DNA from 3 places in the Microbacterium luteolum genome. Region 3 is predicted to be linked to each of the others. Evidence: riboswitches for the same ligand, from Rfam matches in the RefSeq annotation. Region 3 holds a riboswitch; each other region holds the start of a gene.
What was found. A riboswitch is a leader RNA that binds a small molecule or an ion and turns the genes downstream of it on or off. The one in region 3 is predicted to bind thiamine pyrophosphate.
Positions count from the first base shown of each region.

Region 1: another riboswitch for thiamine pyrophosphate. It lies ahead of ABD648_RS11440 (MFS transporter); the one in region 3 lies ahead of ABD648_RS15030 (ECF transporter S component).
Region 2: another riboswitch for thiamine pyrophosphate. It lies ahead of thiM (hydroxyethylthiazole kinase); the one in region 3 lies ahead of ABD648_RS15030 (ECF transporter S component).

Region 1 is NZ_BAAAUN010000001.1:2,371,913-2,382,448, reverse strand. It holds gene ABD648_RS11440 (MFS transporter) at 1-1,115, opposite strand, end outside; TPP riboswitch at 1,109-1,216, opposite strand; gene ABD648_RS11435 (DUF4188 domain-containing protein) at 1,223-1,753, opposite strand; gene ABD648_RS11430 (MerR family transcriptional regulator) at 1,826-2,443, shown strand; gene ABD648_RS11425 (hypothetical protein) at 2,452-2,688, opposite strand; gene ABD648_RS11420 (DNA cytosine methyltransferase) at 2,963-4,111, shown strand; gene ABD648_RS11415 (Z1 domain-containing protein) at 4,246-7,005, shown strand; gene ABD648_RS11410 (PD-(D/E)XK motif protein) at 7,023-7,973, shown strand; gene ABD648_RS11405 (hypothetical protein) at 7,970-9,877, shown strand; gene ABD648_RS11400 (hypothetical protein) at 9,933-10,536, shown strand, end outside.
Region 2 is NZ_BAAAUN010000002.1:265,969-276,504, forward strand. It holds gene pheT (phenylalanine--tRNA ligase subunit beta) at 1-485, shown strand, start outside; gene ABD648_RS20120 (ribonuclease FAU-1 family protein) at 532-1,254, shown strand; gene ABD648_RS20125 (NAD-dependent epimerase/dehydratase family protein) at 1,315-2,283, shown strand; TPP riboswitch at 2,290-2,383, shown strand; gene thiM (hydroxyethylthiazole kinase) at 2,375-3,223, shown strand; gene ABD648_RS20135 (bifunctional hydroxymethylpyrimidine kinase/phosphomethylpyrimidine kinase) at 3,220-5,370, shown strand; gene argC (N-acetyl-gamma-glutamyl-phosphate reductase) at 5,611-6,678, shown strand; gene argJ (bifunctional glutamate N-acetyltransferase/amino-acid acetyltransferase ArgJ) at 6,675-7,832, shown strand; gene argB (acetylglutamate kinase) at 7,829-8,746, shown strand; gene ABD648_RS20155 (acetylornithine transaminase) at 8,743-9,948, shown strand; gene argF (ornithine carbamoyltransferase) at 9,945-10,536, shown strand, end outside.
Region 3 is NZ_BAAAUN010000001.1:3,099,749-3,110,284, forward strand. It holds gene ABD648_RS15015 (ABC transporter ATP-binding protein) at 1-574, shown strand, start outside; gene ABD648_RS15020 (ABC transporter ATP-binding protein) at 571-2,841, shown strand; gene ABD648_RS15025 (D-alanyl-D-alanine carboxypeptidase) at 2,926-4,794, opposite strand; TPP riboswitch at 4,876-4,987, shown strand; gene ABD648_RS15030 (ECF transporter S component) at 4,978-5,628, shown strand; gene ABD648_RS15035 (ABC transporter ATP-binding protein) at 5,631-7,082, shown strand; gene ABD648_RS15040 (energy-coupling factor transporter transmembrane component T family protein) at 7,079-7,858, shown strand; gene ABD648_RS15045 (aminoglycoside 3'-phosphotransferase) at 7,871-8,605, opposite strand; gene ABD648_RS15050 (SDR family NAD(P)-dependent oxidoreductase) at 8,723-9,484, shown strand; gene ABD648_RS15055 (SDR family oxidoreductase) at 9,586-10,419, shown strand.

The DNA.
Region 1 (10,536 bases), 730 kb from region 3:
ATGGAGAGCGAGTAGCCGACCCCGTATCCGCTCGATCGCACGGAAACGGGAAAGCGCTCGGCGAGATAGGCGCCGACCGGGCCGTAGGCCGACACGGTGACGAGCTGCACAACGGTGACGGCCAGCACAGCGCCAGCGCCTTGCGAGGACATCGCCCACATGAGGGCCAGCGGAGCGGCGATGATCGCGAGGCCTCCGAAGGCGACGAAGAAGCGGCGCCGTCCGATCCGCTGCGAGATTGCACCGCTGGCGATCATCGCCGCAGCCGAGACGAGGGTGGCGACCAGCATGATGAGCGGCACGGTGGTCGGGCCGATCTGGGGTGCTTTGCTCAACAGGCCGGTGAGCACGGGGATCGCCATCTGCGTGAACAGCCAGAGGCCGGTCATCAGCGTGAACACCTGCCAGAGCTGGCGGCGGAACGGTCCGACCAGAATGTCGGCCAGAGGTCGGGTGCGGTGGGGGACGCTCGTCGAGACCGGGGAGTCGTGGACCCCGACGGAGTAGTAGCCGAGCATCGCCACCGCGAGCAGGGCGCCGGCGATGAACGGCATCCGCCATCCCCACATCGCGTAGTCGTCGGCTCCGAGCACCTGCAGGAGCGTCAGAGTGAGCGCGGCGATGAATGAGTTCGCGAGGGGGGACATGGCCATGATGCCGCCGCTGAGCAGGCCGCGCTGGCGTGGGGCAGACCATTCCATGGCGAGCGGGATCGCCGCGGAGTATTCGCCGCCGAGAAAGATGCCGCCGACGAAACGGAGGGCGACGAACGCCCAGAGGGTTGCTTCACCACCGACGTCGTGGTTCGGGATCAGGGCGATCAAGAGCGTTGTGATCGCGATGCCGGCGATCGCGATCTTGGTGGTGCTCGTGCGGCCGTAGCGGTCGGCGAGGCTTCCGAAGATGGCGGCTCCGAGCGGGCGTCCGAACAGGGTGGCGACGAAGATCAGGCCAGTCTGAGCCGGGTCGGGACCGAGCACGACCGCGGCCGCCGGGGCGAGCGCGATCACCGGCAGGAAGATATCGACCTGGTCGACGAAGTTGCCGAGCAATCCGCCGCGAACGGCCTTTCGTGCTCGGGAGGACGTCTCGGGTTCGGTGAAGAGGCGCGACATATGACTCGAATTCCTACGGCGGCATGACCCGCATCAGGTGTGAGGGTCGGCGCTGCGTCAGCGCCCTCTCAGCCCCTGCCGGGACTCCCCTGTGGTTGGAAGGAAGTCTAGGGGAGGCGCGGTTCGCTCAAGATCTCCGGGGACTGCGCCTGGCCAGGCACCGTCCGCCCCTCCGCGAACCGCGCCTGCGCCCGGTCGTGCCGCTTGCCGACCTCGACCATCTCCGTCGCCTTCGGCAGCCCCATCGGTTTCGTCGACACGTACACGCTCTCGGCGCGGTCGACGAGGAAGGTCTCGTGCCAGATGCCGACCGCTCCCGGAGCCTTGCGCGCCATCTTGTTGAAGCGGGTCCAGGCGGGTCGGTGCTCCTGCGACGGGCTGGACGCGTAGGCGTAGAGCTTGTCGACCGACGACCAGTACTGCACGACGTAGGGTCCGCCGGATCCGAACAGCAGTTGGTATCCGAGCATGCCCGAGTCGGGGTCGGTGGAGAGTTCGCGCAGCATCGGCGGCATGGCGAAGAAGGTCGGCAGCCACAGGTCGGGTCGCCACCAGCGGTTGATCTGCATCCCGATGTGGAACACGACGAGCTCGCCCTCGTGGCGGTGGGTCATGCGGCCCGTGATGACTTTCGACATGATGACTCCTCCTGATTGGATAGCTTCACTATCTATAATGGATAGCGCTACTATCGAAGTCAAGAGGTGGCCATGAGAATTTCCGAACTGTCAGCCCAGACGGGCGTGACCGTGCCGACGATCAAGTACTACCTGCGCGAGGGGCTGCTGCCCGAGGGAGAGCGCACTGCGCCGACCCAGGCCGCCTACGGCGAGAAGCATGTGGAGCGGCTGCGGGTGATCCGCGCGCTGCTCGATGCGGGGGTGAGCATCGCCGAGACGCGGCGGGTTCTGGCGGCGCTGGATGATCCGCCGGAGAGTCCGCACCTGCTGCTGGGTGCCGCGCATGGGGCGATCACTCCGCCGGTGGATGAAGCGCTGGATCTGACGGAGGCCGAGCGGCTCGTCGAAGGACTCGGATGGAAGCCGGGGATGTGCGATCCAGCGGTGCTGAGCGCGGTTGCGCGTGCGCTGCAGGGGCTGGACAACGCGGGGTTCGTCGTGCCGGATGCCGCGATGGCGGAGTACCTCGCGAGCATGCGGCGGATCGCGGATGCCGAGATCGCGGGGGTGCCGGAGGAGTCTGCGGAGGCAGCGGTGCGGTATGTGGTGTTGGGGTCGGTGTTGGTGGAGCCGTTGTTGTTGGCGTTGCGGCGGGTGGCGCAGCAGGTTAGCTCGGGGGAGCGATTTGCGAAAGAGCCTGACTTGTAGGTATCGGCCTAGAGCGGGCCGAAGGCTTCCTCCAGCACTCTTTTGAACGCTCGAGCAGCATTGAGATCGAAATGCATGCTCTGCGTCGGGCTGTCCCCCGGAGCGGGGCCGCCCTCTTTGTAGTTGTAGAGATAAACGAGCAGCGATCCATCCGTGTCGTGGACCAGTTGCACGTACGCATCCACTTCTGACTGTGGTGGTTTGACTTCGCGGTCGCCTTGGATGAGCTTCAGGATCCGGGCCATCCCTCGAACCTAGCGGTGGGTACGGCTCCGGCCTAGGTCGGGGGTGAGACGAGTGCCGGATGACCGGCAACTTGCAATCAGACACGTCCGGTGCTCACCACGAGGTGCCTTGAGGTAACCGGTAGCGCGCCTGCGGCGGCCATGTCAGAGGCTCGAACTAATCTGCGAATGCGAGCGTTGGAGGCTGTCGCGCTGCTGGCGCCGCGGTTTCGCGGTAGGCTGCTGAAAGCACATCAGATTCAGAGGAGCAATTTTGTCCGAGCATCAGTTCCGCATGGGCGAACTGTTCAGTGGGCCCGGCGGGATGGCGATGGGCGCGCGCCGGGCGGCCGATGCCGTTGCCGGGGTCGACCTTCGACACGCGTGGGCGAACGACTACGACCTCGATACGTGCCGTACTTATCACCACAACATTCTTGTCCCTGAATACGGGCAGCGGGCCGTGGTTGTTGAGTCGTCTGACGCCTTGCCGCTTGGTGGCGGTGGTGTCGTTCATCAGAACGTTCACGATCTGGACATCGAGGCCCTCAGCCCTATTGACGGATTCGCATTCGGATTCCCCTGCAACGACTACAGCTTGGTCGGCGAGTGGAAAGGGTTAAACGGCGAATACGGTCCCCTGTACACATACGGCGTGAAGGTGCTGGCCACGAAGCGACCGAAATGGTTCGTGGCGGAAAATGTATCCGGCCTCCGAGGAGCTAACGAGGGAGAAGCGTTCAAACAGATCCTCGAGCACCTGCAGGAGCCCGCCGAGGGGCTGCGTTATCGTCTCGTGCCCCACCTCTACTCCTTCGACGAGTACGACGTCCCTCAACGGCGGCAGAGGATCGTCATCGTCGGAATCCGTGATGACCTCGACACCATCTTCCGGGTCCCATCCCCGGAGATCTACGCCGACCGTGATGTATCCGTCATGACGGCTCTGACAGCACCTCGTATTGAGGTTGGCGCTCCTAACCATGAGTACGCGAGGCAATCGCAGGATGTTATCGATCGCTTGAGCTATCTGCTGCCAGGCGAGAATGCGTTCTCTCCTCGGGCACTTGAGATCATGCCCAAGCGTTTGCAGATCAAGACGCGGACGACGATCAGTACCACTTACAAGCGACTCGAAGCCTCCAAGCCGGCATACACGGTGACCGGTGGTGGTGGGGGCGGTTCGCACATGTATCACTGGTCGCAGAATCGCGCTCTTACCAATCGTGAACGAGCGCGACTTCAGTCCTTCCCGGACAGCTTCGTGTTCCACGGCTTGAAGGACAGCGTCCGGAAGCAGGTCGGGATGGCAGTCCCGGTCAAGGGTGCGGAAGCGATCTTCACAGCACTCTTCAAATCCTTCGCGGACATCGACTACCCGGCGATCGAAGCAAACGTTGACGTGAACAAGATGCTGGCATCACGCCGTAGCAGAGCTGCATGAGTCTCTGGGCTGTAGTGGTCCTCCGGCGACGAGGAATTCAAGAGCGGATGTTGGCCGGCGGACCATAAGCTCGAGGGGAACGAGCGTTTCGGATAGGTCTCGTGATGTCAGAGCTTTCCGGTAGAAAAGGAGCCATGGGTGCTCGCTCGGAGCCTCGTGAACGTCAGGGGGACGTCGTGGTCGGATTTGGGTTTACGCAGCTGAAGACGATGTTCGAGGCGTTGCAGGCAGATCAGGCAGGACGCGATCCCGAGACGCGGGATGCCGAGCTCCTCGCCACCTTCGCGACGATGAATCCGGGTTTTCCCGACGAGTATCGCGCCTACCTCGCTGCGGAGCGTGAGCGGATTGAAGAGCTCGCAGTCAACAACAATCTGATCGGAGACTCCAGCCGCGCCGCGTGGTACAGCGGGCCCAAGACTTCAAAGGGCATATGGCCGACTTATCGCGCCAAGCTCGAGTCGCGCTTGCCTTCAGACGCGATCGGTGGGGTCGATGACTCTACCTCCCAGATTCTGTCGCAGAGCGCGAACCCGCTCAAACGAGGGGATAAGCGCAAAGGCCTCGTCGTTGGCTACGTTCAGTCGGGGAAGACTGCGAACTACGCGGGTCTGGTCGCAAAAGCAGTCGACGCCGGCTACCGAATCGTCATCGTTCTTGCGGGCATGCACTCGAACCTCCGAGCGCAGACACAAGCTCGTCTCGATGGAGATCTGAGGCTTCGAGAGCTCAAGGACGGCGGGGTGGCGTGGTACCCGCTCACCGATGTCAACTCCGATATCGCGCCAATCAATCCGGTCAGCCCGGTGGGCAATCAGGCCAACGCCATCGTCATGGTCGTGAAGAAGAACGAGAAGCGTCTGGCCAACGTTCTCAACTATCTACAGAGCATTTCGAAGAGCGATCCGCAGATTCTCCTTTCTCGCGCAGTGCTCATCATCGACGACGAATCGGATCAGGCGACCCCCAACACCAAGGGTGCGAAGAACCTCGTCTCGACGATCAATCAGCGCATTCGCGATATCTGGGCCGAAGTCAAGACCGGGACATACGTCGCCTACACCGCGACTCCGTTCGCGAATATCTTCACCGACCCGAACGATGAGAACGATCTGTACCCGGATGATTTCGCGGTGGTACTACCTCGCCCCATCGGATACATGGGTGCCGATACGTACTTCGACACGTCTAGCCTCGATGACGAAGAGGGCATCGCCTCCGATGCTCTAGCTCGCACGATCTCCGACGACGAAGCTGCAGTTCTCGCACCCTCGGGGCGGGACCTCAGTGACTACGACCCTCAGATCACTTCTGCTCTCGCCGAGGCGATTAGGTGGTTCCTCCTCGCGACCGCAATTCGACGCCTACGGACAGGCAAGGAGGAGCACTCTTCGATGCTCCTCCACACGTCGCATCGTGTAGAAGCGCACGCCCGTCTTCGTGACGCTGTTGTCGACTTCCTGAAAGATGTCGCGCTCGAGGGGGACCGTCGCCACGACAGTTTCGAATCGACCTTCCACGCCGAGATCGATCGTGCCGCGGAGCTTCGCGGCGAGGAGAGCGTTCCCAGTTGGTCAGATGTCTGGTCTGTCGTCGAGGACTTGATCTCGAACGTCCAGGTGCGCGTCGACAATGGGACTTCAGACAACCGGGTGTCCTACCCTGACGATGAGCCCCAGACCGTGATCGCGATCGGCGGTGGGACGCTCTCACGTGGCCTCACCCTCGAAGGGCTCGTCGTTTCCTTCTTCCTGCGCACATCGAATGCGTACGACACCTTGCTGCAGATGGGACGGTGGTTCGGTTTTCGGCCGCGGTACCGCGATCTTGCTCGTGTGTGGGCGGCGTCTGGAATGCTCGACGACTACGCTCATCTCGCCCTTGTGGAACGTGAACTTCGCGAAGACATCGCGGTGATGATCAGTGAAGGCATGACCCCTCGAGATATCGCAGTCCCGGTCAGAGCCCACAAAGGCAGGCTTCAGATCACGGGCGCCGGGAAGATGGACTTCGTCGACCTCGTGCACACCGGCCTTGGAGGGAACCGTAGGCAGACGATCTACCTTGACAGCTCGACGGAGGGCATCGAACGCACCCAGGGCGCAGCCCGACGGATCGTGGAGAATGCGATCGGCACGCGGGCCAGTATCGATTCGCTTGGCGGTGCTGCTGGCCAACCAGCTGCGCACCTTTTCGAAGGGCTCTCGCACGCCAACCTCATTGAATTTCTTGAGCGGTATGGCGTGTTCCCAGTCGATGTCGCCTTGCAGCCGGTGGCTATCAGGAGGTGGACCGGTGAGCACGGCGATGGTAAATCCTGGGACCTTCTCCTCATCTCTGGCCCGGCCAGCAACAACGCGACTTTTGAATACGCCGAGGGCGTCCGGGTGAACGTCGTGAGCCGTGCGCCGCTGAAGGATTGGGACCAGAGTCGTTTCGAGGATGCGATCAGGGCTGGCGCGAGCGTCGTGAACATCCGGGCACTAATGTCGAGCGCAGATTCGACGGCAGACCTCGCGATTCTCGATCGGAACGGGCTTCTCGACGATGCAACCCGTGCGGCATATAAAGAGCTGAAGAAGAGCGACGTCCAGGCGGTCAAGAGCTTCAGACGCGGATCTCGACCCGACAACGGGCTCGTGATCCTATACGCCATCGGAAAAGATTCAGAGCCAGCCACGGTCTCCACCACGACGCGTCGATCGATGGAAGCCCCGGATCATCCGATCGGAATCGCAGTGGTGTTTCCGCCTGCCGAGTTCGAGCGCGACGGAGATCACTACGCGGTCACACTCAAGTCGATCTTCGACCCCGGCGACGAGGAGATCGAGGATGGCGAGAGTGAGATCGTCGATGACGAAGCGGACTTTGCGGCGCAGGACACCGGGCTATGAGCCGCGGATCCTCGAGGGTGGAAGCTGCGCTGGCCGCGTTGCTTCAGGAGAGTCCCACGCTCGGATCAAACAAGGCTCGCCGTCTAGGCCCCGATTGGAACATGCGCGAGGCGTTCCTGGTGCTCGATTACGCGGACCAGTTGTCGTTCGTTGTGGACCGCCCCGAGGGCCTTCCACACATCGAGCCGAGGCTGGGAGACTTGCTACCTGTCAGCTGGATCGCGCCGTCTGAAGACAGCCTGCGCGAACGTATCAAGATCGACTGTCCTGATCCTGCGCTCCGGACGACATTTCTCTCACTCATCGGTGAGGTGCTTGACCGCGTCGAGGTTACGCACAGCTCCGTGTACCTCGAAGTCTCGAAGGTGGTGAATGACTGGCGTCGCGCACTTCAGGCGGCGCGGTCATCAGTGAGCCGTAGCGGAGTGATCGGACTCTTCGGCGAACTCACCGTCCTCCGCGACCTCGTCGCCCAGCGGGGGGTGGGTGCTCACGCTCTCTGGCGCGGGCCCGCCGGGCACCGGCACGACTTCGCGCAGGTGAATGCGCTTGAAGTGAAAACCTATAGCGGGACGGGCAGTCCGAGCGTGACCATCCACGGCGCATTTCAGCTCGATCCGCCCCACGGACACGACCTGCATCTCATCTCGTTTCGCGTCGAGGAGTCTGTAGATGGAGAGACGATCGCGGACATCGTCAACGCACTTGGGGCTGACGGCGTCGACATCGATGCCCTACGCGGACGAACTGACGACCACGAACCCCTGGATGTCGACGAGACGCTCCGATTGGTTATCGTCGAGCGCCGACTGCACAAGGTCGACGATGAGTTCCCCGGGATCCGCGCCTCCCGACTTGACACGATGTCATTGAAGGGTGTCGCCAGGCTTACCTACCAATTGCTTCTCGACGCCTGCCCGCGTCCGCTTGACGACGTCGAGTACTCGCGTCTTCTGGAGACACTGTGAGTTCCACGCTAACGATCGAACGGCTTTCCTGGTTCTCGAAGCAGTTCAAGGCCGGGGATATGGATGGCACCGGAGGCGATCGGCTGCTTGGGCGTACAGACTTGTCTCCGCTGGAGGTGCTGATTCGAGAGACAGCGCAGAACAGCTGGGACGCACGTACTGGCGAGAGGGCTCCCCGATACGGCGTCGACCTTCGGCGCGTTGACTTCCGTCTCAGGGCCGATATTGATCGACTCTTCGACGCAGGACGGCGCGTGACCGGAAAACACCGCGTGCCCAAAGTGGAGAACATTCACATTCTCGAGGTGTTCGATCGAGGCACTGTTGGACTCGACGGTCCAACAGATCTCTCGCCGACACGTAGCGGAGAGCCATGCAATTTCCAGGACCTCATCCTCAAAGTCGGTGTACCACGGGATGATGGGAAAGGCGGCGGCACGTATGGTTTCGGGAAGACGGCTGCGTACGCCTATAGCGGCCAGGGAACGGTGGTGTTCTGGAGCCGATGCAGGAATTCGGCAGGCGCCCTCGAGTATCGGCTAGTCGTGTCGGCGTTCCACGAGTCGTACGTGACGGAGGGGGAGCAGTTCACTGGACGGCACTGGTGGGGCGCGGGCCAGGGCGACTTGGTCACACCACTGGTTGGCGACGTTGCCCAAGCGTACGGAGAGCGGTTGTTCGGGCATCACTTCGAGGGGAGTGATACCGGCACGTCGTTGCTCATTCTGGATCCGCGCATCACGGTTGCTCGTGACGGTGACTTCAATGAACCCGATCTCGGTCAGCTGAGGCACGGTGACCCTTCAGCGCTCGAGATCCAGTTCGCGGATGAGGCCCGGCGAGCGATACGCCGTCACCTCTGGCCGAAGTTGATTGTGGAGCCTGGGTCCGAGCGTCCCCCGATGCCGGTCGAGCTTCGTGTCCACGACAGTGAGATCCAGATTGTCGCCGACACAGTGGGGGCGCTCGCGTTCTGGGGGGCGGGACTGAATGCCATCCGATCGCGAGTGCGCGGGGATGAGGCGCCCGTAATGGCACCGTCCGGTCTGCCTGTCGAGGTGCACGACGTGATACGCAACCGGAAGACGATCGGTCATCTCGCGGTAGTCAAGCGAATGAAAGCCCTCGAGACCGTGCTCATCGACGACGATCTAGATCCAGCACGCGATGAGGAATCAGTTCAGCGCATCGCGCTGATGCGCGACCAGGCCGAGCTCGTTGTCACTACTGACGACTGGTCCGATCACACAGCATCGCCTATCTTCGACTGGATGGCGGTGTTCAAATCGTCGAGGGAGTGGGACAGAACGTTCGCCGAGGCGGAGCCTCCGGCGCACGACATGTGGGTAAGCAACGCCGGCGGTGAGACTGGACTCGTGATCCGCGCGATGCGCAACCGCGTGCGTGCAATCCTCCGAGAGACCTTTGCGATCCCCGAGCCGACGTCGATCCACACGCCTGACGCTGCTCGTCGCGGTGTCGGAGCGCTGGCACGCATGTTCGGCATGCTTCTCCCGAGCGCGGTGGAAGAGAAGCGTCCTAGCGCTCCGCGAGCGAACCCTGGCGGAGCTCGCCGCGACATGCGCCGACAGCTGATCACTGTGGAACCGCCGCGCCTGGTGCAGACACTCGATGATGGCCGCCAACGTCAACAGACGACTTTCTCCGTAAACGGTTCAGGCGAGTTCCTCGTCGACATCAACGTCTCAGTAGTCGGCGATGACGGTGCGCGTACGCCGGTGCCAGCTGAGGAGCTGGCCGTGAGCTGGGAGTACGCGTTCGACCTTGGAGAAGGAAGCGCGAGAGCCGTTGGCGATGTCACTCAGAATGTCACGATTACAGGACCCGCCCGTCGGGCGCTGCTCATCGAGATGAATGCGAGTGCTATCGATGCCGGCGATTGAGTCGCGCCCTTTCAGGATTCCTGCTCCACACTCTGTGACGGCGCAGGTGCGAGCAGTGCAACCTGCTGTCGAGATCGATGAGCTCCCCGACGTATGGGAGCCGGGTCAGGATCTCGTACTGCGCGTCTCCGCTCAACTCGGTGATGGCTTCTGGGAGGAGAGCGGGATTCCGCAAGACGAGTCGGTGACGCTCGTCGGTACAATCACCTGTCTCGCCGCCAGGACGAAATGGCGGGCGGCGGCCCACTTCGTCCGCGTAAATGACGTGTGGGCGGCGGACGTCGACATCGAAGTAGACGGGTCGGCTGTAGCCGTAGAAGCGCTGGTCGACGTCGCGGTGATCGGCACCGGGCGAACAGGGCATCCTGATCCCGCTCGTGCCATTCACCGATCGGCGAGGCTCTGGCGCCTGCCGAGAGTCATAAAGGTGCCGTTTGAGAGACTGGGCGAGGACTTCCCCACTTCGGCCGTGAGCTTCGCGGAGACCGGAAGGCGGCGCGTCCCCTGGCGCGTGGATGTCTCTCACGATGCCGAACCAAGTTGGGGACTCACGTCGGCTGTTCGGCTCTATGTGAACACGGACCTCCCTGTCGCAGAACGAATCCTTGACGGGACAGCGGAGCGCTGGGTCTATCAATCGATACAGACCGACATCTACA
Region 2 (10,536 bases), on a different contig from region 3:
TCCAGGCCGAGCGCGCCGCTCTGCACCCCGGTCGCACCGGTTCTCTCCGCATCGCCGACGAGACCGTCGGCTACGTGGGCGAGCTGCACCCCGCTGTGGCGGAGGACGCCGACCTGCCGGGGCGCGCGACGGTGCTCGAGCTCGACCTCGATCGCATCCTCTCCCTTGCGGGCGGACGCATCGTCGCCGAGTCGCTCTCGACGTTCACGGCGGCGACGCAGGACGTCTCGCTCACCGTCCCCGCGAATGTCGCGGCAGGCGACCTGCGCGCGGCTCTGGTCGAGGGTGCCGGCGCCCTGCTCGAATCGGTGCGACTCGTCGACGACTATCGCGGCGAGGGCGTACCCGGCGGATCGAAGAGCCTGACGTTCGCGCTGCGCTTCCGCGCCGATGATCGCACGCTCACTGCGGCGGAGGCCACCGAGGCCAAGCTCGCGGGTGTGGCGGTCGCGGCCGAGCGCTTCGGCGCCGCGCTGCGCGACTGAGCGCGGGTTCCGCCGGACAGCGGCGGCGCCGGAGTACCGTGGCGGGATGAGCATCCTCCCCCAGGGCACTCCGGCTGCCGCCCCTGACGATGCGCGACCTCTCGGGGAAGGCCCGTTCCTTCCGCCGGGTGCGCAGATCGACTGGCATTACCGCAAGCCGGGCTGGCAGCCGGGGGAGCCGTCGACCATCTCTCCGATGCGCGTGGTGCGCGACGACGAGAACGGACTGGTCGCCTGGCTCGCACCCGGCACGCTGCAGGAGTCGCAGGGTGCTCCGGACGGGCAGCGCGTGCGCACGGTGCCCCTCGCGCGCCGCTGGCTGGAGGAGCGCACCCGCATCGTCGAGGAGTGGTGGGGCAACGGCGTGCTGCGCATCGCGCCCGCCGGCCTGCCGTGGTCGGTCTGGCTGTTCTGGAGCGAGACGACAGGACCGGAGTGGACGTTCGCGGGGTGGTACGTGAACCTCGAGAACGCGCATCTGCGCACCGACCACGACACGTACTCGTCGGATCACATCCTCGACGTGGAGATCGACCCCGACGGCGTGATCCACCTCAAGGACGAGGACGAACTGGCGGCGGCGATCGAACAGGGGCGGCTCAGCCCCGAGCAGGCCGCGCAGATCGAACGCCACGCGGACGCGGCGATCGCCTCGTTCGAGGCGGCGGACTGGCCCTTCGACGCCGAGTGGCTCGGTTGGCGGCCGGATCCCTCGTGGACGATCCCGGAGCTCGCCGGACTCGGGGAGCTGCGCCGCCGAGTGACATGACCTCCCTGCTCTGAGCGGAGAGACCTTCCCTCCGGAGCGGGATGCTGGTGACATGGACCCATGACGGACGTGCTGATCCTGGGTGGGACGGGCTGGCTCTCGGGGCGGATCGCCCGACGATGGCTGGATGCCGGGGCGGCGGTCACCTGCCTCGCGCGCGGTGAGCGGGCCGCGCCCGATGGTGCGGAGCTCGTACAGGGTGATCGCGATGACCCGGAGGTCTACACCCGGCTCACCGTGCGGGACTGGGATCACGTGGTCGACATCTCCTCGAAGGCCGCGCATGTCGCCGGCGCCGTCGACGCGCTCGGCGATCGCGCCGCACGCTGGACGTACGTCTCGTCGATGTCGGTCTACGCCGACGACGAGACGGTCGGGGCGGACGAGTCCGCGCCCCGGCATCCGCCCGCCCGGCCGGGCGACGAGTACGAGTACGGCGCGCAGAAGGCCGCGGCGGAAGATGCCGTCGGGACATTGGGCGAGCGTGCGCTCGTCGTGCGGCCGGGACTCATCGTCGGCGCCGGCGACCCGAGCGACCGGTTCGGATACTGGGCGGCCGCGTTCACGAGAGCAGGCGATGAACCGGTGCTGCTGCCTGCGGTCGATGGCCGCGCGGTGCAGGTGATCGACGTCGACGACCTCGCCGCGTACGTGGTCGCCGCGACCGGGAGCGGTTCCGTCAACACGATCGGCGACGCGAACCCGCTCGGTTACGTGCTGGAGTCCGTGCGCGCGGCATCCGGACACACGGGAGATACCGTGATCGCCACCGAGGAGTGGCTGCTCGCGCAGAGCGTCGAGTACTGGATGGGGGAGCGCTCTCTGCCGCTCTGGCTCCCGGCGGAGGCGACCGGGTTCATGACTCGTTCGAACGCGAGGTTCCACGCGACCGGTGGCACGCTCCGCCCGCTCGCCGAGACCATCGCGGATGTGGTCGCCGACGAGCGGACTCGCGGGATCGACCGCATCCGCCGCGCCGGGCTCACCAGGACGGAGGAGCGCGCGCTGCTGGCCGAGCTCGGTCGCTAGACTTCGAGCAGTGACACGGGGTGCCGCATCCGCGGCTGAGAACAGACCCGTCGAACCTGATCTAGTTCGTACTAGCGAAGGGATGTCGCCCATGAGCGATCGTCTGCGTCCGGAATCCACCATCGACCTCGCGGCTTCGGCCGGGACGCTGCTGGGGGTGCTGCGCGAGGCTCCGCCGTTGACGCACTGCATCACCAACGCCGTCGTCACCGGCTTCACGGCGAACGTGCTGCTCGCCGTGGGGGCGGCACCGGCCATGGTCGACATCGTCGGAGAGTCCGGGATGTTCGCCGGGGTCGCCTCCGGCCTGCTGATCAACCTCGGCACCCCGACGCCCGAGCAGCGTGCGGCGAGTGTCGAGGCGGTCGCCGGGGCCTCGGCAGCAGGCACACCCTGGGTGCTCGACCCGGTCGCCATCGGCGCGCTGCCCGTGCGCACCGCCCTCGCGCAGGAGCTCGTCGCACAGCGTCCCACCGCGATCCGCGGCAACGCCTCGGAGATCCTCGCGCTCGCGGGCCTCAGCGCGGGCGGCCGCGGCGTGGATGCGACGGACAGCACGGATGCCGCAGCCGATGCGGCTCTGTCGCTCGCGGCGCGTTTCGGGAGTGTGGTCGCCGTCTCCGGTCCTGTCGATCTGATCACCGACGGGCAGCGCGTGCTGCGCATCGCGAACGGCGATGAGCTGCTCACCCGCGTCACGGGCGGAGGCTGCGCGCTCGGCGCGGTGATGGCCGCGTTCCTCGGAGCGGCCAGGCGTGCGGGTGTCGACGCGTTCACCGCCGTCGCCTCGGCCAGCCTCGTCTACACGATCGCGGCGGAGCAGGCCGCGCTCCGGTCGACGGGGCCGGGCAGCTTCGCCGTCGCCCTGCTCGATGCCCTCTCCGCGGTGAGCGCGGCCGATCTCGCCGCCGGCGCCCGTGTCGAGAGCGGCGCGCTGTGAACGCCGATCTCTCGCTCTATCTCGTCACGGACCCCGCGCTCTGCGGCGCACGCGGTGTCGTCGAGACGGTGCGTCAGGCGGTCGACGGAGGCGTGCGCATCGTGCAGCTGCGTGACAAGGCCGCGACCGACGCCGAGATCGTCGACCAGCTGGTCGATCTCTCCCACGCGATAGACGGTCGTGCTCTGCTCGTCGTGAACGATCGTCTGGACGCCGCGATCGCGGCCCGGGAACGCGGGGCGCGGGTGGACGGCGTGCATCTCGGACAGGGGGATGCCTCGGTGCTCCGCGCCCGTGAGGCTCTCGGCCCCGATGCGGTCATCGGGCTGACGGCGAACAGCCCGGCGCACCTCGAGGCCGTGCTCGCGCTGCCGCCCGGCACCGTCGACCACCTCGGCGTCGGGGTCATCCGTCCCACGCTCACGAAACCGGACCACCCGCCGGCTCTGGGCATCGAGGGCTTCCGGGCGTTCGCCGCCGCGAGTCCGCTGCCGTGCGTGGCGATCGGCGGCGTCGGCATCGACGACACCGAGGCTCTGCGTGAGGCGGGCGCGGCCGGCCTGGCTGTGGTGTCGGCGTTGTGCGCGGCCGACGACCCGCGTCGGGAGGCGGCGCAGTTCCGGCGACGCTGGCACGCCGGCGCCGCCCCGCGCATCCTCAGCATCGCCGGCAGTGATCCGTCGGGAGGGGCGGGGATACAGGCCGACCTCAAGTCGATCGCCGCCAACGGCGGCTACGGCATGGCCGTGATCACCGCCCTGACCGCGCAGAACACCGAGGGCGTCCGCGGCGTGCACGTGCCGCCGACCGACTTCCTGCAGGCGCAGCTGGAGGCGGTGTCGGATGACATCACGCTCGACGCGGTGAAGATCGGGATGCTGGCCGACGCCGAGGTCATCCGCACGGTGGTTGCCTGGCTCGACGTCGTGCGGCCGCCCGTCGTCGTGCTCGACCCGGTCATGGTCGCGACCTCGGGAGACCGCCTGCTCGATCCGGAGGCGGAGGGGGAGCTGCGACGACTTCTCCGTCACGCAGACCTCATCACGCCGAACCTCGCCGAGCTCGCCGTGCTGGCCGGCCGGGTCCCGACCGATTGGCCGGACGCGCTCGCCGCAGCCGAGGAACTGTCAGCCGACGTCGGAGCGATGGTACTCGTCAAGGGCGGGCACCTGCCGGGGGACGAGGCCCCGGACGCGCTGATCGACGCGCCGCGAGGGCGGCGACAGGAGTTCGCCGGCGCCCGCATCACCACGCGGAACACCCACGGCACGGGCTGCTCCCTGTCGTCCGCGCTCGCCACCCGGCTCGCGAAGGGAGAGGACGCGCCGACGGCCGTGGCCGGTGCGCGCGCCTGGCTCCGCGAGTCGCTGCGCGAAGGCGAGGCGTTGCGCGTCGGGCGAGGGCAGGGCCCGATCAGCCACTTCGCCGGCCTCTGGGCGCGCGGAGGACTGGACACTCGCCCGACAGCCGCAGTGGTCGAGGCGGACTGGTGGCGGCAGATCTCCGCGACCCGTACGGCGATCGACGAGCTGCCGTTCATCCGCGCGCTCGCGGACGGGACGCTGGCTCGGGAGCCCTTCCTGTTCTATCTCGCGCAGGACGCGCTGTATCTGCGCGACTATGCCCGCGTCCTGGCTGAGGCCGCCCGCCTGGCGTCCACCTCCGAGGAGCAGGCGTTCTGGGCGAACTCCGCGCACGGCTCCATCGTCGGAGAGCTCGAACTGCACGCCGCGTGGCTGACGCCCTCGCAGGGCGTGGGCGCGGCGACGTTCTCGGCGAGGCCGGCCCCCGCGACCACGGCCTACCTCGACCATCTGCGCTCGGTCGCGTTCGGCGGCGACTATGAAGAGCTCATCGCCGCTGTCCTCCCGTGCTTCTGGTTGTACACGGACCTCGGTCGGCGCCTCCACGCGGGAGAGTTCGGCGCGTACGCGCGCGACCCGCGGCATCCGTACGCCTCCTGGCTCGCGACGTACGCCGACGCCGCGTTCGAAGAGGCGACACGTCGGGCGATCGAGTTCGTCGCGACCGCGGCGGCGGCAGCGGAGCCCGAGAAGAGGGGACGGATGCTGCGAGCCTTCGAGGTGTCGAGCGCACACGAGCTGGCCTTCTTCGCCGCGCCGCTGGAGGGTCATCCGGTCGTGTGACGGCGTGGATTTGCGGATGCCGCGCTGCCCGCGCTACTGTCGCGACATGTCTTCGGCCGTCCTCGCTTCGATCACGCTCGTTCCGAGCGTCATCGTCGTGCTCCGACGCCGCGGCGGCCGCCGACTCTAGGCGACCCCGGATCCTGCCTGCGCACGCGCGGCGGTCGAGTGCCGGTGTCGCCGCTCCGGCCCCGCCCATGGTCCCCGATTCCTCGAGGGCCCGACCGTTAAGGTAGAAGCATGACGTATACCGTCGCCGTCTCCGGCGCATCCGGCTACGCAGGCGGCGAGATTCTGCGCCTCCTGGCCGATCATCCCGACATCGAGATCCGCACCGTGACGGCTCATTCGAACGCCGGCCAGCCCCTCATCGACCACCAGCCGCACCTGCGTTCGCTCGCCCACCTCACCCTGCAGGACACGACGCCACAGATCCTGGCCGGACACGACATCGTGTTCCTCGCGCTCCCGCACGGGCAGTCGGGCCAGTACACCGATGCGCTCGGCGATGTGCCGCTCGTGATCGACGCGGGCGCCGACCATCGGCTCACCTCGCAGTCCGCCTGGGATGCCTTCTACGGCGGTACGTTCCACGACGCCTGGACCTACGGCGTGCCGGAGCTGCTGGTCGACGGCGTGAAGCAGCGCGAACACCTGCGCGGAGCGAGCCGTATCGCGGCTCCCGGGTGCAACGCCTCCACCGTGAGCCTCAGTCTCGCGCCGGGGATCGCTGCCGGGGTCATCGACCCGTCCGACATCGTCTCGGTCCTCGCGGTCGGGCCGTCGGGCGCAGGCAAGAGCCTCAAGAGCAACCTGCTCGCCAGCGAGATCCTCGGCACCGCCAACCCCTACGCGGTCGGCGGCACGCACCGGCACATCCCCGAGATCCGCCAGGCGCTCGCGGCGGCGATCCCTTCGACAGGCTCAGGGCACCAGGGAGACGACATCCGCATCTCGTTCACCCCCGTGCTGGTGCCGATGTCCCGCGGCATCCTCGCCACCTCGACCGCGCCGATCGTCGAAGGGGCCACCGACGCGCAGATCCGCGACGCCTGGGCGAGCGCCTACGGCGACGAGACGTTCGTGCAGCTGCTTCCCGAGGGGCGCTTCCCGCGCACCGCCGACGTGCTCGGAGCCAACACCGCCCTGATCGGCCTCGCGATCGACCGCGCCGCCAACCGGGTGACCGTCGTCACCGCGGTCGACAACCTCGTCAAGGGCACGGCTGGCGCCGCCATCCAGTCCATGAACCTCGCGCTCGGTCTCCCCGAAGGCCGCGCCCTCTCAGTCAACGGAGTCGCACCATGAGTGTCACCGCCCCCGCAGGATTCGAGGCGGCCGGTGTCGCCGCCGGACTCAAGTCCACCGGCAAGCCCGACGTCGCCGTCGTCGTCAACCGCGGACCGCGCAAGGTCGGGGCTGCCGTCTTCACGAGCAACCGCGCCAAGGCGAACCCGATCATCTGGTCGCAGCAGGCGGTCGCGGACCGCGTCGTCGAAGCCGTGGTGCTGAACTCGGGCGGGGCGAACTGCTTCACCGGAGCATTCGGGTTTCAGACCACGCACCAGACCGCCGAGAAGGCCGCCGAACTCCTCGGCGTCAGCGCCGGCGACGTCCTGATCTGCTCGACCGGCCTGATCGGCGTCGGCGACGAGGTGTTCCGCGGCAAGGTGCTCGACGGCACCGCGCAGGCGATCGCCGAGCTCAGCGCCGACGGGGGACAGGCCGCGGCCGAGGCGATCATGACCACCGACTCCGTGTCGAAGACGGCGGTCGTCTCCCGGGACGGCTGGACGATCGGCGGCATGGCGAAGGGAGCCGGGATGCTGGCTCCGGGGCTCGCGACGATGCTCGTGGTGATCACGACCGACGCGGTCATCGAGCCGCTCGACGCCGATGCGGCCCTGCGTCGCGCGACCGGGCGGACCTTCGACCGGCTCGACTCGGACGGCTGCATGTCGACCAACGACCAGGTCACGCTGCTCGCCAACGGCGCATCGGGGATCGCCCCCGACCTCGACGACTTCGCCGCGGCGCTGACCGAGCTCTCGCAGGAGCTCGCCGTGAAGCTGCAGGGCGATGCCGAGGGCGCGAGCCACGACATCACGATCGAGGTGCAGCACGCGGCATCCGAGCAGGACGCCGTCGAGGTCGGCCGCTCCGTCGCCCGCAACAACCTGTTCAAGGCGGCGATCTTCGGCAACGACCCCAACTGGGGCCGCGTGCTCGCCGCGATCGGCACCACGGGAGCCCGGTTCGACCCCTACGACGTCGACGTCTGGATGAACGGCGTCCGGGTGTGCACCGAGGGCGGCCCGGACCGGCCACGCGAGGAGGTCGACCTGACTCCGCGCGCCACGCACCTCGTGATCGACCTGAAGTCGGGAGACGACACGGCGACGATCCTCACCAACGACCTCACCCACGATTACGTGCACGAGAACAGCGCCTACGCCTCATGACCGACATCCAGGACACGCCCGCCGAAGTCGCCGCGCAGAAGGCGACCACCCTGATCGAGTCGCTGCCGTGGCTCAAGAAGTTCCGCGATCAGATCGTGGTGATCAAGTACGGCGGCAACGCCATGGTCTCGGACGAGTTGCAGGACGCGTTCGCGCAGGACATCGCGTATCTCCGCAACGTCGGAGTGCAGCCGGTGGTCGTGCACGGCGGCGGACCCCAGATCTCCGACATGCTGCAGCGGCTCGAGATCCCGAGCGAGTTCAAGGGCGGCTACCGCGTCACCAACACCGAGGCGATCAGCGTCGTGCGCATGGTGCTCACCGGGCAGGTCAATCCGCAGCTGGTCTCGAAGATCAATTCCCACGGGCCGATCGCGACCGGACTCAGCGGTGAGGACGCCGGGCTCTTCGGCGGTCGCCGCCGCGGTGTCGTCATCGACGGGCTCGAGGTCGATCTCGGCCGCGTCGGCGATGTCGTCGAGGTCGACCCGACCCCGGTTCTCGATCACCTCGCGGCCGGACGGGTGCCGGTGGTCTCGAGCATCGCTCCGGACCTCGACCATCCCGGTCAGTCGCTGAACGTCAACGCGGATGCCGCTGCGGCAGCGCTCGCCGTCGCCCTGAAGGCGCGCAAGCTCGTCGTCCTGACCGATGTGCCGGGGCTCTACGCGGACTGGCCCAACCGCGACTCGCTCGTGTCCCACCTGACATCCGCGGAGCTCATTCGGATGCTGCCGACGCTGGAGTCCGGGATGATCCCCAAGATGCGCGCCTGTCTCGAAGCCGTCGAGGGCGGCGTGGACGCTGCGGCCATCATCGACGGACGGGTGCCGCACTCGGTGCTCGTCGAGCTCTTCACCAGCAAGGGAATCGGAACCGAAGTGGTTCTGGGAAAGACGGAGGTGACGGCATGACCGTCTGGCAGGACGATGTGGAGCGCGATCTCGTGCAGAACGCCGGAGACCGGCTCGCACTGCTCACCCGCGGTGAGGGCTCGTACCTGTGGGATGCCGACGGGCGACGCTACCTGGACTTCCTCGCCGGAATCGCCGTGACCTCGCTCGGCCACGCGCACCCGGTGTTCGTCGAAGCGGTCTCGAAGCAGGCCGCGACGCTGGCCCACGTGTCGAACTACTTCGCCACGCCGCCGCAGCTCGCGCTGGCCGCTCGACTCAAGCGCCTCGCCGGTGCCGGCATCGGCGGACGGGTGTTCTTCTCGAACTCAGGTGCCGAGGCGAACGAGGCGGCCTTCAAGCTCGCACGTCTGCACGGCGGCACCGAGCGCCCGCGCATCCTGGCTCTCGAGAACGGGTTCCACGGCCGCACCATGGGGTCGCTCGCCATGACGGCGAAGGCGTCGATGCGTGCCCCGTTCGAGCCGATGCCCGGTGGTGTGGAGCACATCCCCGCGACCATCGAAGCACTCGAGGCGGCCATGGATGACCGCGTCGCCGCGGTCATCGTCGAGCCCATCCAGGGCGAAGCCGGCGTCGTCGAGCTGCCGGAGGGCTACCTGGCCGCGGCCCGCTCGCTGACCCTGGCGCACGGCGCCCTGCTGATCGTGGATGAGATCCAGACCGGGGCCGGACGCACCGGTGCCTGGTTCGGGTTCAGCCACGAGGGGATCACCCCGGACGCGATCACCCTCGCGAAGGGCATCGGCGGTGGTTTCCCGATCGGCGCGCTGGTCACCTACGGTGCCGCCAGCGATCTGTTCACACCCGGCTCCCACGGTTCCACGTTCGGCGGCAACCCGCTCGCGACCGCGGTGGCCGATGCGGTGCTGACCGAGATCGAGCATGCCGGGCTCGTCGAGAACGCGGCACGCCGCGGGGAGGAGCTGCGCGAGCTGATCCTCGGCCTCGATTCGCCCCTCATCTCCGCGGTCCGCGGCCGCGGCCTCCTGATCGGCGTCGCGCTGAGCGCACCGGTCGCCGGGGTCGTCGTCGCTGCGGCTCAGGAGCGCGGCCTCATCGTGAACGCCGCGAACCCCGAGACGGTGCGCATCGCACCCGCCCTCACGATCGGCGACGACGAGCTCGCCGTGTTCCGCGAGCTGTTCGCCGCCGCACTCGCCGATGTCTCCGCATCCGTACCCGGAAAGGTTTCCGCATGACCCGCCACCTGCTGCGTGACGACGACCTCACGCCCGCCGAGCAGGCGGAGATCCTCGATCTCGCCATCGAGCTGAAGAAGGACCGCTGGGCGGATAAGAGCCTCGCCGGTCCGCAGACTGTCGCGGTGATCTTCGACAAGTCCTCCACGCGCACCCGCGTCTCGTTCGCGGTGGGCATCGCGGACCTCGGCGGCTCGCCGCTCATCATCTCGACGGCGAACAGCCAGCTCGGCGGCAAGGAGACGCCCTCCGACACCGCCCGCGTGCTCGAGCGCCAGGTCGCGGCGATCGTGTGGCGCACCTACGCGCAGGCAGGACTCGAGGAGATGGCGGAGGGCACGCGGGTCCCCGTGATCAACGCCCTCTCGGACGACTTCCACCCCTGCCAGCTGCTCGCCGACCTGCTCACGATCCGTGAGCACAAGGGCGAGCTGAAGGGGCTCACGCTCACCTTCTTCGGCGACGGGCAGAGCAACATGGCGCATTCCTATGCGCTGGCCTGCGTGACAGCGGGCATGCATGTCCGCATCGCGTCTCCGGCGGACTACGCGCCGCGCGCCGATGTGATCGAGGCCGCCGATCGTCGCG
Region 3 (10,536 bases):
CGACGTCTCCGGAGGAGCCGTGCACGTCGGCGGCACGGATGTGCGCGACGCCGATGTCGAAGCGCTCTGGGACAGCATCGGCCTCGTGCCGCAGCGTCCGTTCCTCTTCACCGGCACCGTCGCCTCGAACCTGCGCTACGGGCGCGAGGAGGCGACAGACGAAGAGCTCTGGCACGCGCTCGAGATCGCGCAGGGCCGCGACTTCGTCGAGGAGATGCCCGACGGACTCGAGTCGCGCATCGCACAGGGCGGCACGAACGTGTCCGGCGGACAGCGCCAGCGGCTCGCGATCGCCCGCGCGATCGTGCACCAGCCGAAGGTCCTCGTCTTCGACGACTCGTTCTCGGCTCTCGATCTGACGACCGACGCGAGGTTGAGGCAGGCGCTCTGGCGGGAGCTGCCGCACGTCACGAAGATCGTGGTCGCGCAGCGCGTCTCCTCGATCACGGATGCCGACCGCATCGTCGTCCTCGAAGGCGGCACCATGGTCGGCGTCGGAACGCACGAGGAACTGCTCGAGACGAGCGAGACCTATCGAGAGATCGTCGAATCGCAGCTGGGGGTGGACGCATGAGCGAGCAGCAGAACGACACTTCGACAAGATCAGGGACCCAGGCTCGCAGAGGCCGCGGCAAGGCGGCTGCCGCCGTCGCCGAGGTCGGACTGACCGAGGAAGAGAAGTACGAGGCCGAGCTCGCCGAGCAGGCGCGCCAGAACTCGGGCGACTGGGACAGCGTCGCACCGGGCAAGGCCGACAACTTCGGCGCGAGCTTCACGCGCATGATCGGGCTCCTCAAGCCCTCGGCCATCTGGTTCGTCTTCGTGTCGATCCTCGGCGCGATCGGCGTCGTCCTCACGGTCGCCGCACCCAAGGTGCTCGGCGAGGCGACGAACCTCGTCTACAAGGGGTTCATCTCCATCCAGCTCGGGCAGCCCAACGGCGACTTCCCCGGGTTCCCGGCCGGCACGTCGCAGGACGTCGTCGTCGAAGCGCTGCGCAGCGCGGGTCAGGACGACTTCGCCAACCAGGTCGGAGCGCTCGGCGACTTCACGGTCGGCCAGGGCGTCGACTTCGAGGCGCTGCGGTGGATCATCGCCGCTGTCCTCGCGATCTACGTCGCGGCGGCATTCCTGACCTGGATCCAGGGCTACGTCATCAACGTGATCATGGTCCGCACCATGTGGCGCCTCCGGGAATCGGTCGAGGCGAAGATCAACCGTCTGCCGCTGTCGTACTTCGACAAGGTGCAGCGCGGTGAGCTGATCTCTCGCGTCACGAACGACATCGACAACATCACGCAGACGATGCAGCAGTCGCTCTCCGGAGCCCTGACGTCGGTGCTGACCGTGGTCGGCGTGCTCGTCATGATGTTCTCGATCTCCTGGCAGCTGGCGCTCGTCGCCCTCATCACGCTGCCGTTGATGGCCGTGATCTTCGGCGTCATCGGTCCGCGTTCGCAGAAGGCCTTCGGCTCCCAGTGGCGCAAGGTCGGACGACTGAACGCCCGCGTCGAGGAGGCCTTCTCGGGGCACGCCCTCGTCAAGGTGTTCGGGCGCGAGAACGATGCGCTGGAGAAGTTCAAGGACGAGAACGAGGAGCTGTTCCAGGCGAGCTTCAAGGCGCAGTTCCTCTCCGGCATCATCATGCCGGCGATGATGTTCGTCGGCAGCCTCAGCTACGTGGGCATCGCGGTGCTCGGAGGTCTGATGGTCGCGAACGGTCAGCTCCGTCTCGGCGACGTGCAGGCCTTCATCCAGTACTCGCAGCAGTTCACGCAGCCGCTGTCCGAACTGGGCGGCATGGCCGCAGTCGTGCAGTCCGGCACCGCGTCGGCCGAGCGCGTCTTCCAGCTGCTGGACGCCGACGAGCAGGAGGCGGACGACGCGGATGCTCCCGAGCTCGTCGACGGCAAGGGCGTCATCGAGTTCGAGAACGTCGCGTTCTCCTACACGCCGGAGCGCCCGCTCATCCAGGACCTGTCCTTCCGCGTGGAGCCGGGGCAGACCGTCGCGATCGTCGGACCGACCGGCGCGGGCAAGACCACGCTGGTCAACCTGATCATGCGGTTCTACGAGCTCAGCGGCGGCCGGATCATGCTCGACGGTCAGGACATCGCCGAGATCACCCGCGACGACCTGCGCTCCCGCACCGGCATGGTGCTGCAGGACCCGTGGCTGTTCGCCGGCAGCATCCGAGAGAACATCCGCTACGGTCGCTCCACCGCGACCGACGACGAGGTTCTCGAGGCCGCGAAGGCGACGTACGTCGACCGGTTCGTGCACGCCCTCCCCGAGGGATACGACACGGTCCTCGACGAGGATGCGTCGAACGTCTCGGCGGGTGAGCGCCAGCTCATCACCATCGCCCGGGCATTCGTCGCGCAGCCGTCGATCCTCATCCTCGATGAGGCGACGTCAGCTGTCGACACCCGCACCGAGCTGCTGCTGCAGCACGCGATGGCCGCTCTCCGACAGGGACGCACGTCGTTCGTGATCGCGCACCGCCTTTCGACCATCCGCGACGCCGATCTCATCCTCGTGATGGAGCACGGTGACATCGTGGAGAAGGGCACGCACGACGAGCTCATCACGGCTCAGGGCGCCTACTGGCGGCTGTACCAGTCGCAGTTCGAGCAGGCGGCGACCGACATCGACGCCGAAGACGCCCTCACCGGGACGACCCCGGTCGTCGTCACGGGCGACGCCGACGACAGCGCTCAGGCTGAGGCGGATGACGCCGAGTCCGGTGCGTCGGTCGGAGCGCAGTCGCCGACCGCGGAGGCCGCGGCCGCTCAGCGTCTGATGGAGGACGGTGCCGACGGCTCCGGTCGCCGAGCCTGACCACCCGCACAGCACGACGCCCCATCCCGATCTTCCGGGGTGGGGCGTCGTGCTGTGACAAGCAGGTCAGGACGGGAGGGCCGCTCAGGGCTTGTCCGAGTGGATGCCGAGCAGTTGGAGCGGGTGCGTCAGCCGCCACCAGGGACTCGGTCCCTCGATGTCCTCCGCGAGCACGAGCGGCGTCGTGACGGAGTCGACGGGGCCCGATGTGGTCAGTGTTCCCACGGTGCCGTTGTCCTCGCGCTCGTCGCCCAGGTCGAATTCCGCGGTCGCTGTCGAGAGCGCCCCGTTCCAGAGCACGACGTGGGCGTCATCGTCGGTGACGACCTCGACCTTCTCGCCCCAGAGCGTGGTCACCTCTCCGACGACCGTGCCCTTCTCGACCGCCGGTGCCTGAGTCTGCAGCGCGGCCTCGGTCTCGGCGAAGAGCGCGCGCGTCGCGGCGAGGCGCTGCTCGTCGTCGGCTTGATTCAGCACCGCGGCGTACAGATGCACGGTGGTGTCGCCGATCGCCAGCTCCTTCGCCGTCAGCAGGTTCCAACCGACCAGCGATCCGGTCTTGATGCCCACGACACCGGGGTCGACGAGCATCCCGTTCGTGTTGATCACCGTGCCGGCACCCGGCAGGTCGACCGACGGCGTGCCGACGATCTCCGCGAAGACGGGGTTCTTCATCGCCCACTCGCCGAGCTTGAGCAGGGCATCAGGGGTCGCCACATTGCCCTCGTCGAAACCCGAGGGCGTGACCACGGTGATGCCGCCGAGCCCGCGCTCACGCAACCACACGGCCGCGGCATTCGCGAACTGCTCGTCCGATCCCCAGATCTCGGAGGCGAGGCGGTCGATGTAGTTGTTCGCGGAGCCCATCAGCGTGCCCTGCAGCATCTGATACTCGGTCAGCACGCCGTCGACCGGCACATCCAGGGCCGACTGATCCGAGCTGCGGTACTCCCAGTACTCGTCCTCGTCGTCGCTGTCGAAGGAGAACTCCGGACCCTGCTCGCCCACGGCGAGCGGCATCCGATCCAGCACCATCAGACTGGTGACGACCTTCGTGATGCTCGCGATGCTCGCAGCATCGGGAGTGGAAGCGGCGGAGCTCACACCGGCGACGCCGACGGCCGCGCTGCCCTGCGCCGGCCAGGTGAGAGTCGCTGCCGGGGCCGGGATGGTGTCGAACTCGATCGCCTGCACCGTGGGAGGAACCTCGTGCAGCGGCCAGAGCAGCGTCGTTCCCGCATATGCGGCAATCAGCCCGGCGAGGACTCCCAGCGGCACCAGCAGTCCCGGACGCGCGATGGCAGGCCGCAGGTTGGCGTCCCGCAGCAGCCCGTCCGCCTGCTCGTCCTCGGCGTCCTCGTCGAGCGTCGCCACGGTCGTGTGCTGCGCGACGGCGGAGCTGTCGACCCAGGTCAGGGCCGTGGCGGTGGCAGCCTCATCGGCCCACTGCGCGGGAGGCTCCGGCACTGTCGCGGTCTCGGCAGGGAGCGTCGTCGTCGGCGCATCGACGCGCGGCTTGAAGAGGGGCGGTTCCGCAACAGCGACAGCGCTGTCGGCCGCGACGGTCTCGGCGGGTGCGGTTTCGGTGAGTGCGACGGTCTCGGCGGCCGTGACCTCGGCGGCCGCGACGGTCTCGGCGGGTGCGGTTTCGGTGGGTGCGACCTCGGCGGCGGCCTCGGTGGAGCTGGTCCGCGGACGCGACGCATCCGCGGTGAACAGGGCATCGACCGCGACGGCAGAGGCCGCAAGGGGCGAGGTGTGCGTCGACGACGGCGGCGGAGCGTCCCCGGCGAACAGGGCGTCGGTCGCGAAGGCCGAGGCCTGGTCCGGCGTGCGCGTGGCGGCATCCGTCCCGAACGGGAACGCGGCGCGATCGGCGTCGGGGGATGCGTCCGTGGGGACGCCATCGCCCAGGACGCCCGTCGCCTCGTCGGCGGGATCAGAAGGGGTCACTCGTTTACGGTACCTAATCCCGGCGGCGATCGCGGCGGAGCGCCCCCGAGGAAACAGAGTGTCGGGACGCGGTAGGATCGTCAGCACAACCACGGGAGTCCGGCGAGCCGGGCTGAGAGGGAGCGAATCGCGCTTCGACCGTCGAACCTGATCTGGGTCATGCCAGCGCAGGGAGGAGTTCAGATGAGTACGTCCACGTCCACATCCGCGTCCACGAAGACGCAGGGTCAGACACCCGCCGCAGGCCTCTACCGCTGGCGCGTCGTCGACATCGTCGTGGCCGCCGTCCTCGGCGTCGCGATCGGCCTGGTCTTCTGGGGCTGGAACACGATCGGCTACGCCTGGTTCGGTGCGGCTGACGCCCTGACACCGGGCCTCGGCGGCATCGCCGTCGGCATCTGGCTGCTCGGCGGAGTCGTCGGCGGACTCGTGATCCGCAAGCCCGGTGCCGCCCTGGTCGTCGAGCTCGTCGCCGCGATCGTCTCGATGCTGATCGGCAATGTCTGGGGCATCTCCACCGTCCTCTCCGGACTCGTCCAGGGGCTCGGCGCGGAGATCATCTTCGCCCTGTTCTTCTACCGTCGCTTCGGTATCGTCGTCGCCGCGCTCGCCGGCATGGGTGCGGCCGCCGCCGCATGGGTGTTCGAGCTCTTCTACGGCAGCTCGCCGAACATCCTGAAGTCGTTCGAGTTCAACACGATCTACCTGGTCAGCGTCGTCGTATCGGGAGCGATCCTCGCGGGTGTGCTCGGCTGGCTCCTCGTGCGCGCTCTGGCGGTGACCGGTGCCTTGAGCCGCTTCGCCGTCGGGCGAGAGCACGTGCGCGAGGTCTGAGCGTGAGTGTCGCCGCCCCGGCCCGCGTGCAGGCCGCGGGCTGGGGGTGGCGCTATGCCGGTCGTAAGCGTCCGGCGGTCACCGACGTGAGCTTCACGATCGAGTCGGGCGAGCGCGTGCTCCTCCTCGGTGCCTCGGGTGCCGGGAAGTCCACGCTGCTCGCCGGACTCGCCGGCGTGCTCGGAGATGCCGACGAAGGCGAGCGCAACGGTTCCCTGCTCATCGACGGGGCCGCTCCCGAATCGCGGCGCGGACAGGTCGGCCTGGTGCTCCAGGATCCGGACGCCGGAATCGTGCTGTCCAAAGTGGGCGACGACATCGCCTTCGGCTGCGAGAACCTCGGTGTCGCGGCATCCGAGATCCCCGGCCGGGTCGCCGAGGCGATGGATGCCGTGGGCCTCGATGTTCCGCTCCACCGCGCGACGAAGGCGCTGTCGGGCGGGCAGAAGCAGCGGCTCGTGCTGGCCGGCGTGCTGGCCATGCGCCCCGGACTCCTCCTGCTCGATGAACCCACCGCGAACCTCGACCCCGAGGGGGTGCACGAGGTGCGGGCGAGCGTCGAGCGCGCTGTCGCCACGACCGGCGCGACGCTGATCGTGGTCGAGCACCGCACCCCTGTCTGGGTCGACCTGATGTCACGGGTGATCGTGCTCGCAGCCGACGGGGGCCTGCTCGCGGACGGCCCGCCGCATCAGGTGTTCGCCGATCACGGAGCCGCGCTCGCCGACGCCGGAGTGTGGGTGCCCGACCGCGGCATCGACCTTCCCGTGCTGCAGCACGTGACGACATCCGACGCGCTCTCGGCATCCGGGCTCGCGGTCGCCAGGGAACCCGGCGTGGTGGTGCAGGCAGGGCTCGAGCTCCATGTTCCGCGCGCGAACGCGACCGTGATCACCGGACCGAACGGCGCGGGCAAGTCGACGCTCGCGCTCACCCTCGCCGGTCTCATCCCCGAGCACGACGGCGAGGTGCGCGCCGCTCCCGAACTCGCCGGGCGACGCGGGGTCCGTCCCATCCGCTGGACCTCGCGCGAGCTGCTCACCCGCATCGGCATGGTGTTCCAGGAGCCCGAGCATCAGTTCCTCGCGCAGACCCTGCGCGACGAGCTCGCCGTCGGACCACGTGCGCTCGGGTGGACGCAGACGCGGACGGATGCCGTCGTCGACGAACTCCTGGAGCGGCTCGGCCTCGCGCCTCTCGCGCTGGCCAATCCGTTCTCGCTCTCGGGCGGGCAGAAGAGGCGCCTCTCGGTGGCGACCGTGCTCGCGGGGGCGCCCGAGGTGATCGTGCTCGACGAGCCGACCTTCGGGCAGGACCGCCGCGGGTGGATCTCCCTGGTCGCCCTGCTGCAGGAGGAGATCGCGCGCGGCCGCTCGATCGTCGCGGTCACCCACGACGATGCGGTGATCCGGCACCTCGGCGGACACCGGATCGAGCTGGGAGCCGTGTCGTGACCACGACCGAGACTGCCAGGACGGCGTGGCTCGACGGCGTCAACCCGGTGACCAAGCTGCTGCTCGCTGTGCTGCTCTCCGTGCCGCTGTTCGCGTCGATCGACGTGACGAGCGCGCTGGTCGCGATCGGCCTGCAGCTCCTGTGCCTTCCGCTGACCGGGCTGCGTCTCGCGACCGTGCTGAAGCGGCTGCTGCCGATCATGATCTTCGCTCCGATCGCCGGCATCAGCATGCTGCTCTACGCCGAGCCGGCCGGTCGCGTTTACTGGACCTTCGGCTTCGCGACCATCAGCGAGGGCTCGATCGTCCTCGCGATCGCGGTCAGTCTGCGCGTGATCGCCCTCGGGCTCCCGACGATCCTGCTGTTCGGCGGGACGGATCCGACGGAGCTCGCTGATGCGCTCTCGCAGGTCGCGAAGCTGCCGAGCCGTTTCGTGCTCGGCATCCTCGCCGGCACGCGGATGCTCGGACTCTTCCTCGACGACTGGCGGACCATGGGTCTCGCCCGCAGGGCGCGCGGCGTCGGCGACAGCGGCGCCCTGCGACGGTTCTTCTCGATGGCCTTCGTGCTGCTCGTGTTCGCCGTGCGTCGCGGCTCGAAGCTCGCGCTGGCGATGGAGGCTCGGGGCTTCGGCTCCGGCATCCCCCGCACCTGGTCACGGCCGTCCCGCCTCCATCCGCGGGATGCGATCGCCGTGCTCGGCGGCCTCGCGATCATGGCGCTCGCGCTCGCCGCCGCCGTGATCCTCGGCACCTTCCGCTTCGTCTGGAGCTGAGCGGAGCCGACGTCAGGTCGCGTTCCAGAGATCCCGGTAGTAGGCGAGGCGCTCACGGTCGGGTTCGATGCCGTAGGCCTCGATGAGCGCGTCCTCCAAGCCGGTGCCGTAGTTCCATTCGGTGCTCATCGATGCGACCGCGATGTCCGCCCAGCGGTCGGCGGTCCCGAGCAGCGCGAGATCGACGTGGGCGATCCAGCGCCCGTCGTCGCCGACGAGAGTGTTCGGGCAGCAGGCGTCGCCGTGGCTGACGACGAGGCGATCGACGGGCGGAGCGGTACGCAGCTCATCCGGCACCTCGATGCCCCGGCGCTCGGCGTTCGCGATGCGGGAGGCGATGCTCCACTCCCAGGGGCACTCGTCGACAGGGAGGGCGTCGTGCATCGCCCGCAGGGCCTCGCCGACAGCGCGCACGGCGATCGCGGGCTCGGCCACCCACCGCGGGTCCACGGCGCTGAGGCCGTCGATCGCCGCGGTCACCAGCCACTCGTGCGTGTCGTCCTGGCCCTGCTCGAGCACGGTCGGCACGGCGATCCAGCGGGAGGCCCAGGCCATCCGCTCGGCCTCGTCCTGCAGACTGAACTCGAGGTTGCGCGGACCCCACTTGATGTAGAACGGTTCGCCCGCACCTGTCGCTCGGAAGGTGAGCCCGCCGTAGTCGTTGTCCCAGACGCAGACCAGGTCGGCACCATGCGCGAGCTGGCGGACCTTCTCGGGAACGGCGACCTGTTCGGTGGGAAATGACATACCTCCATCCTGACGCAGGATGCGATGGCCGGGCCCGGCTTCGTGACTGCACGGAGAACCACGTAGGCTGAGACTGCGTTTCAGAAGCAGCAGTCGCACAGGTTCGAAGGAGAACAGATGCAGGTCAGCGGACAGGGTGCTCTCATCACCGGAGGAGCGTCCGGGCTCGGACTCGCCACAGCACGACGGCTCACGTCGGCGGGGGCGCACGTCACCATCGTCGACCTCGCCTCGTCGAAGGGTGCGGAGATCGCCGAGGAACTCGGCGGGCTCTTCGTGCCGGCGGATGTCACCAGCGCCGACGAGGTCCGGGATGCCGTCGCCGCAGCCCAGGCCGCCGCACCGTTGCGCGTCGTGGTGAACTGCGCGGGGATCGCCCCGCCTGCCAAGGTGCTCGACCGCGATGTGAACCCGGCCGTCCTCGCCGACTTCGAGCGCGTGGTCCGCATCAACCTCGTCGGCACGTTCAACGTCACTTCGCAGGCCGCTGCCGTCATCGCGAAGAACGAGCCCACCGAGAGCGGTGATCGCGGCGTCATCGTGAACACCGCGAGCGTCGCGGCCTTCGACGGCCAGATCGGCCAGCCCGCCTACTCCGCGTCCAAGGGCGGCGTACACGCCATGACGCTGCCGGTCGCCCGCGAGCTCGCCCGCTACGGCATCCGCGTGTGCACGATCGCCCCCGGCATCATGGAGACGCCGATGCTGATGGGGCTGCCGCAGGCGGCGCAGGATTCGCTCGGTCAGCAGGTGCCGTTCCCGTCGCGCCTCGGACGTCCCGACGAGTACGCCGCACTGGTGGAGCACATCGTCGACAACGGCTACCTCAACGGCGAGACCATCCGTCTCGACGGCGCCATCCGCATGGCGCCGAAGTAGACGACCGGCATCCCGATTCCGCTCCGGTCGCACTTTCCGTCGCCTCCGCGGCGCGCGGGCGGCATGAACTGCGACCGGAACGACCTCAGAGAAGGAACGACATGAGCACACTGGCAGGCAAGACCATCCTGATGTCGGGCGGAAGCCGCGGCATCGGCCTCGCGATCGCGCTGCGTGCGGCGCGAGACGGCGCGAACATCGCGATGCTGGCGAAGACCGACACCCCGCATCCGAAGCTCGAGGGCACCGTCCACTCGGCCGCAGAGCAGATCCGGGCCGCGGGCGGTCAGGCGTTGCCGATCGTCGGCGACGTGCGCGACGACGACGACATCACCGAGGCCGTCCTGAAGACGCAGGGCGAGTTCGGCGGCATCGACATCGTGATCAACAACGCCAGCGTGATCGACCTGTCGCGCTCGCTCGAGCTCGGCGCCAAGAAGTACGACCTCATGCAGGACGTCAACGTGCGCGGAACGTTCATGCTCTCGCGTGCCGCTGTCCCGATCCTCAAGGATGCCGAGAACCCGCACATCCTGTCGCTCTCGCCGCCCCTGAACCCGACGCCGAAGTGGCTCGGCGCGCACACCGGGTACACGCTCGCGAAGTTCGGCATGACGATGGTGACGCTCGGCCTCGCCGCGGAGTTCGCGCGCGACGGCATCGCCGCCAACACGCTCTGGCCGCGCACGACGATCGCGACCGCCGCGGTGCAGAACCTCCTCGGGGGCGACAAGGTCATGGCGGCGAGCCGCACAGCCGATGTCTACGCGGATGCCGCCTACGCGGTGCTGCTCAAGCCCGCCGCGTCGTACACCGGGCAGACGCTCATCGTCGAGGATGTGCTCGAGGCGGACGGCGTGACCGACTTCTCGGGCTACGCCGCGATCCCGGGGACGCCCGACTCGGCGCTGTTCCCGGACATCTTCCTCGACTGAGGGAGCTCAGCACGCTTCGACAGGCTCAGCGACCCAACTATGGGTGCCGCGCGCTTCGACGGGCTCAGCGACCCCGGCGGATGGGTCCCTGAGCTTGTCGAAGGGGCTCGTCCGACG